Regions from separate parts of the Brevundimonas sp. GW821-FHT10A07 genome, predicted to be linked through region 1. Evidence: predicted binding sites of a transcription regulator. Region 1 holds the regulator's gene; the other holds the start of a gene.
The links. The regulator HrcA, encoded in region 1, represses chaperone genes, less so after heat shock. The targets are predictions, from matches to a motif close to GTTAGCANTCNNNNNNNNNGANTGCTAAC.

Region 1 (3,406 bases):
CAGGAGCGGCGGGGCTGGGGACCGCCGAGGAAACGGTCCCAGAGGAAGAGGCGTCAGAGGAAGAGGCGTTGGGGGCGTCGCTTCCGGGCTGACAGGCCGCGACCGTCAGGGCGAAGGCCAGAACGGCGGCTGAGGCGGAACTGATGAACAGGGGGCGGCGCATCGGCATCTCCGGGCAGGGGCGGGATCACCCAGACGATGACCCGTCCCCTTAACGCGCGAAAGCCCCTATCGGCGCCCCGCCTCCAGCGCAGCCTTTTGCAGGGCGAACAGTTCGGTGCAGCCGATCTCGGCCAGGGAGAAGAGGCGGTCGAACTCGGCGCGGGAGAAGCCGCGCTTCTCGCCGGTGGCCTGGACCTCGACGATCTGGCCCGCGCCGGTCAGGACGAAGTTGGAATCGGCCTCGGCCTCGGAATCCTCTTCATAGTCCAGGTCCAGCACCGGCACGCCGTCGCAGACGCCGCACGACACGGCCGCCACCTGGTCCAGGATCGGGTCGGACTTCAGCACGCCTTCGTCGCGCAGATAGTTGAGGGCCGAGGCCATGGCGACCCAGGCGCCGGTGATGGAGGCGGTGCGGGTGCCGCCGTCGGCCTGGATGACGTCGCAGTCCAGCACCACCTGACGCTCGCCGAGCGCCTTCAGATCGACGACGGCGCGGAGCGAGCGGCCGATCAGGCGCTGGATCTCCTGCGTCCGGCCCGTCTGTTTGCCGGCGGCGGCTTCGCGGCGGCCGCGGGTGTGGGTGGCGCGGGGCAGCATGCCGTATTCGGCCGTGACCCAGCCCTGGCCCTTGCCGCGCATCCAGCCGGGGATGGTCTCCTCGACCGAGGCCGTCACCAGGACCTTGGTATGGCCGAAGGTGATCAGGCACGAGCCCTCGGCGTAGCGGTTGACGCCGGTCTCGATGGTCACGGGACGCAGTTGATCGTCGGTGCGTTGCGAATGGCGCATTGAGATGAGTCCTTGGAAGCGGGGGCTGCGGTGCTTATCCTGAAACCGTGAGCCTGTATGCCCCCAAAACTCCGCCGTTCGACGGCGCCCAGATTACGGGCCAGTCTCTGGCAGGGCTGGCGGGGCTGGATGCGCGCGCGCGCGACATCTTCCGCCGCATCGTCGAATCCTATCTGGAGACGGGCGAGCCGGTCGGGTCGCGCACCCTGTCGCTGGGCGGGATCGCCCTGTCGCCGGCCTCGATCCGCAATACGATGCAGGACCTGACCCTGGCGGGCCTGCTGGCCGCGCCGCACACCTCGGCAGGCCGGATCCCCACCCATGCGGGCCTGCGCCTGTTCGTCGACGGCCTGCTGGAGGTCGGCGACCTGACGAAGGAGGAGCGGCGCGAGATCGACGGCCGGCTGGCCGGGCGCGGCCGCAACTTCGAATCCGCCCTGGACGAGGCGTCGAACCTGTTGTCGGGCCTGGCGGGCGGCGCGGGCGTCGTGTCCAGCCCGGTGCGCGAGTCCGGCGTCAAACACGTGGAGTTCGTCGCCCTGGGCGGGGATCAGGCCCTGGCGGTCATCGTCGCCGACGACGGCACGGTCGAAAACCGGATCATGACCCTGGCCGCCGGGGTCACACCCTCCACCCTGGTGGAGGCCTCCAACTTCCTCAACGCCCGGCTTCGCGGCCGGCCCTTCGCCGACGCCAAGCGCGAGATGACCCAGGAGCTGGAGATCGCGCGGCGCGAGCTGGACCAGACCGCCGCCCGCCTAGTCGAGGACGGGTTCGCCGCCTGGTCCGGCGGGCCGGACCGCGAGCGCGCCCTGATCGTGCGCGGCCGCGCCAACCTGTTGCAGGAGGGCGAAAGCCTGGCGGATCTGGAGCGGGTCCGGGTCCTGTTCGACGACCTGGAGCAGAAGGAACAGCTGATCGGCCTGCTGGACGGGGTCGACGCGGCCCAGGGCGTGCGAATTTTCATCGGCGCCGAAACGCGGTTGTTTTCACTTTCGGGTTCCGCCGTGATCGCGGCGCCCTATATGAGCGGCCGACAGCGGGTCCTGGGCGCCATCGGCGTCATAGGCCCCGCAAGATTGAACTACGCCCGTGTCATCCCGTTGGTGGACTATACCGCCCGGGTGCTGGGCCGGATGCTGGACGGGAACGACAAGTGAGCGACAAGCCCCTTAACGACGACTTCAACGAGCTGGACGCCGATATGGCGGAAGTGAACGCCGAACACGGCCTGGACGCCGATCCCTCGGACAATCTCGCGCCGCTGGACGCCGTCATCGCCGAGCGCGACGAGTGGAAGGACCGCGCCCTGCGCGTCGCCGCCGAGATGGAGAACCTGAAGCGGCGCGCCGAGACGCAGCAGAACGACGCCCGCGCGTTCGCCATCCAGCGCTTCGCCAAGGACCTGCTGGGCGTGGCCGACAATCTGGAACGCGCCCTGATGGCGGCGCCCAAGGACACGGACGGCCCGACCGTGGCCCTGGTGACCGGTCTGGAAATGACCCAGAAGGCCCTGCTTCAGGCGTTCGAGACCAATGGACTGAAGCGCGTCTCGCCCGAGGCCGGCGAGGCCTTCAACCCCCATCTGCACCAGGCCATGATCGAACAGCCGTCGGACACGGTTCCCGGCGGCGCCGTGCTCCAGACCATGCAGTCCGGCTTCGAACTGTTCGGCCGCACCATCCGCCCGGCCATGGTCGTGGTCGCGGCCAAGGGATCGGGCGCGCAGGGCGCCAACCCCTATGGCGCAGCCCCCGCGCCCGAAGGCCAGACCTTCGACGGCAAGGCCTGATGTGAGGACGTGATTGGTGAGGGGTGAGTAGTGAGCTGCGGTGTCTCCGCAAGCCGCTCACCTCTTGCTCACGACTCACCATTCACCAGTCACTCCCCCCTCAGAACCTTCGCCGCCATCCGCCGATCAAGGCGAATTCCGGCGCGGCGTCCGCAACATGGCGCGGCTGACGGCTGGCCACGGCCTGGATCGTCAGGTTTGAGCCGTCCCACAGACTCCGCTCGCCGCCCAGGATGAAATCGATCTGGCGACCGCTCGGCGTGGCCGAGAAGCTGCGGCGCGAATAGGTCAGGGGGTCGAAATACTCGACCGGCACATCCGCCAGCCAGGCCGAGAAGGCGCCGCTTTCGATCCGCAGCGGCTGCGACAGGGTGAAGCTGATCCGGTCGCAGAGCGCCGAACACCCTGTCAGCAGGCCCAGACGCCAGTTCGAACTGATCGCGGCCTGGTCCATCGACAGGAACCGGCCCTCGCTCCGGGTCGAGCCGACGCCGGCCTCGCCGATCAGGGCCAGGCCGGGCCTCAGGGTCCAGTCGCCGCCCACCGCATAGAAGCGGGTGCGCGACGGCAGGGCGAAGTCCGATCCGCCGGGCAGGAAGGCCCCCAAGGGCCCCAGACGCTCGTCCAGGCCGCCGATGCTGACCGACAGGCCGCCTTCTG
Region 2 (3,406 bases), on a different contig from region 1:
GGCGCGCGAGGGTCGGTTCGACTGCCTGCTGATCGAATCCACCGGGATCTCCGAACCCATGCCGGTCGCCGCCACCTTCGACTTCCGCGACGAGGACGGCTTCAGCCTGTCGGACCTGGCCCGGATCGACACCATGGTCACGGTGGTGGACGCCTTCAACTTCCACCGCGACTATCCCTCGACCGACCGGCTGAAGACCCGCGGTGAACATCTGGGCGAGGACGACGAACGCACGGTCGCCAATTTGCTGATCGACCAGATCGAGTTCGCCGACGTCATCCTGCTGAACAAGTGCGACCTGCTCGACGCTGTGCAACTCGGAACGCTGAAGGCGATGATGACCCAGTTCAATCCCCGCGCCCGGATCCTCGAGGCGGTGCGCGGCGTCGTGCCTCTGGACCAGGTCATCGGCACGGGCCTGTTCGACATGGAGCGGGCGGAACAGGCCGCCGGCTGGTCCCAGGCCCTGCGCGGCGAGGTGACGCCCGAGACCGAGGAATACGGTGTCTCCACCTTCGTCTACAGGGCGCGGCGACCCTTCCACCCCCGACGCTTCTACGACCTGCTCAACCGCGAATGGCCCGGCGTCTGGCGCTCCAAGGGCTTCTTCTGGCTGGCCAGCCGGATGGATTACGTCGGCTCCTGGAGCCAGGCCGGGGCGGTGACGGAGCATGAGTGGGGCGGGCTGTGGTGGGCCTCGGCCCCGCGCGAGCGCTGGCCGGACGACAATCTCGAATGGCTGAAGGCGATCGAGGCGGTCTGGCGTCAGCCGTACGGCGACCGCCGCCAGGAGATCGTCCTGATCGGCAAGGACATGAACCGCGATCTGCTGACCTCGATGTTCGACGCCGCCCTGCTGACCCGGTTCGAGATGGAGCGCGGCCCGAAGGGCTGGGCCAAGCTGGAGGATCCCTTCCCACACTGGGGACCCCGCCAGGACGCGGCGTAACAAAAAAGGGCGCCCCTCAGGACGCCCCTTCCTTATCCGATCCGTCGTCTACCAGCGGCGGTCGTAGCGGTAGTCGCGGCGTTCGTCCCGGCGGTCATAACGCTGGTCCCGACGATAGTCGCGATAGTCGCGGCGCTGCTCCCAGCGCGGGTCGCGGCTGTTGATGCCGTGCTCGCGTTCCCAGTGGCCCCGGTTCCGGTAGCACTGGCCGCCGCGATAATATTCGCAGCCCGAGCCGCGATTGGACGCCACGGCGCCCAGGGCTGCGCCGGCCAGGGCGCCGCCGGCGATATAGCTGCCGTCGCCGTTGCCGTAGAGGGCGCCGGCCAGGCCGCCCACCGCGGCGCCGATCAAGGCGTTGCGGGCGGAGTTGTCTTCCCCGCGATCACGGTCGCGGTAGGACTGGGCCGAGGCAGGGGCGGCCATCAGGGTCATGGTCACGACCGGAGCGGCGACGACGGCGGTGATCTTCAGCATCTTGGACATGGTCGTCTCCTTTTATTTTCGGGCCGGGTTTCGCGCGTCCGGATGTGGACGGGCTCCAGCGTTGAGACGGTTCTGCCAGCCCCCGCTTGAACAGGCCCGGAGCCGGCCGTTCATTTGGGGTTCACCTGTCGCGGAAGTTTCGCACGCCCGATGGGGCGGGTCGCCTTGACGCTGGCCTTGGCTCTGACTAACTCCCGCTCGCGTTAGCACTCTCATCGGTCGGCTGCCAAAGCGGTGATCGAGGGGAGGCTGGCCCACCGTTTTCAAGTCGCCCCCGTCTGGGGGAACACAAGGAGAGAACCGATGGCGTTTCGTCCGCTCGGCGACCGCGTGCTGGTCAAGCGCGTTGAAGAAGAATCCAAGACCAAGGGCGGGATCATCATCCCCGACACCGCCAAGGAAAAGCCGCAGGAAGGCGAAGTCGTCTCCGTCGGCCCCGGCGTTCGTGACGAATCCGGCAAGGTCAACGCTCTGGAACTGAAGGCCGGCGACCGCATCCTGTTCGGCAAGTGGTCGGGCACGGAAGTGAAGATCGACGGCGACGACCTGATCATCATGAAAGAGTCGGACGTCCTCGGCGTCCTGAGCTGACGCTCAGAACGCCAGTGGCGAGTGACGAGTGGCGAGTGACGAGAGGAGCCGATACCGGCTCATTGTCCCGCGACTCTGCACTTCACTCGCCACTCGCCACTCGTCACTAACCACTCATTCAAGGAGCTGCCCGCATGGCCGCTAAAATCGTACAGTTCAACACCGACGCGCGCGACAAGATGCTGCGCGGCGTCAACGTGCTCGCCAACGCCGTCAAGGTGACGCTCGGTCCCAAGGGCCGCAACGTCGTGATCCAGAAGTCCTTCGGCGCCCCGCGCTCGACCAAGGACGGCGTGTCGGTCGCCAAAGAGATCGAGCTGGAAGACGCCTTCGAGAACATGGGCGCCCAGATGATCCGCGAAGTCGCTTCGAAGACGAACGACAAGGCGGGCGACGGCACCACCACCGCAACCGTCCTGGCGCAATCGATCGTGCAGGAAGGCCTCAAGGCCGTCGCCGCCGGCATGAACCCGATGGATCTGAAGCGCGGCATCGACAAGGCCGTCACCGCCGTCCTCGCCGACATCAAGGCCTCGGCCAAGAAGGTCGAGAACAACTCCGAGATCGCCCAGGTCGGCACCATCTCGGCCAACGGCGACGCTGAAGTCGGCGAAATGATCGCCAAGGCCATGGCCAAGGTCGGCAACGAAGGCGTCATCACGGTTGAAGAAGCCAAGACCGCCGAGACCGAGCTGGACGTCGTCGAAGGCATGCAGTTCGACCGCGGCTACCTGAGCCCTTACTTCATCACCAACGCCGACAAGATGGAGGTTCAACTCGAAGAGCCCCTGATCCTGCTGTTCGAGAAGAAGCTGTCGTCGCTGCAGGCCATGCTGCCGATCCTGGAAGCCGTCGTGCAATCGGGCCGTCCGCTGGTGATCATCGCCGAGGACATCGAAGGCGAGGCCCTGGCCACCCTGGTGGTCAACAAGCTGCGGGGCGGCCTGCGCGTCGCCGCCGTCAAGGCTCCGGGCTTCGGCGATCGCCGCAAGGCCATGCTGGAAGACATCGCCATCCTGACCGGCGGCCAGGTCATCTCGGAGGACCTGGGCATCAAGCTTGAGAACGTCACGATCGACATGCTCGGCAAGGCCAAGAAGGTCACGATCACCAAGGACGACACCACCATCGTGGACGGCGTCGGCGGCAAGGAAGAGATCGAGGCCCGCATCGGCCAGATCAAGCGCCAGATCGAGGACACCACCTCGGACTACGACAAGGAAAAGCTGCAGGAACGTCTGGCCAAGCTGGCCGGCGGCGTCGCCGTCATCCGCGTCGGCGGCTCGACCGAAGTCGAAGTGAAGGAAAAGAAGGACCGCGTCGACGACGCCCTGAACGCCACGCGTGCAGCCGTTGAAGAAGGCATCGTCCCCGGCGGCG

Region 2: the regulator HrcA is predicted to act here: its motif matches at 1,638-1,666, upstream of groES (co-chaperone GroES).

Annotation. Positions count from the first base shown of each region.
Region 1 is NZ_JBWKNX010000010.1:118,255-121,660, reverse strand. It holds gene AC07NC_RS10305 (hypothetical protein) at 1-163, opposite strand, end outside; gene rph (ribonuclease PH) at 229-954, opposite strand; gene hrcA (heat-inducible transcriptional repressor HrcA) at 1,047-2,114, shown strand; gene grpE (nucleotide exchange factor GrpE) at 2,159-2,746, shown strand; gene AC07NC_RS10285 (S8 family peptidase) at 2,847-3,406, opposite strand, start outside.
Region 2 is NZ_JBWKNX010000002.1:446-3,851, reverse strand. It holds gene zigA (zinc metallochaperone GTPase ZigA) at 1-949, shown strand, start outside; gene AC07NC_RS01460 (hypothetical protein) at 998-1,435, opposite strand; gene groES (co-chaperone GroES) at 1,739-2,026, shown strand; gene groL (chaperonin GroEL) at 2,161-3,406, shown strand, end outside.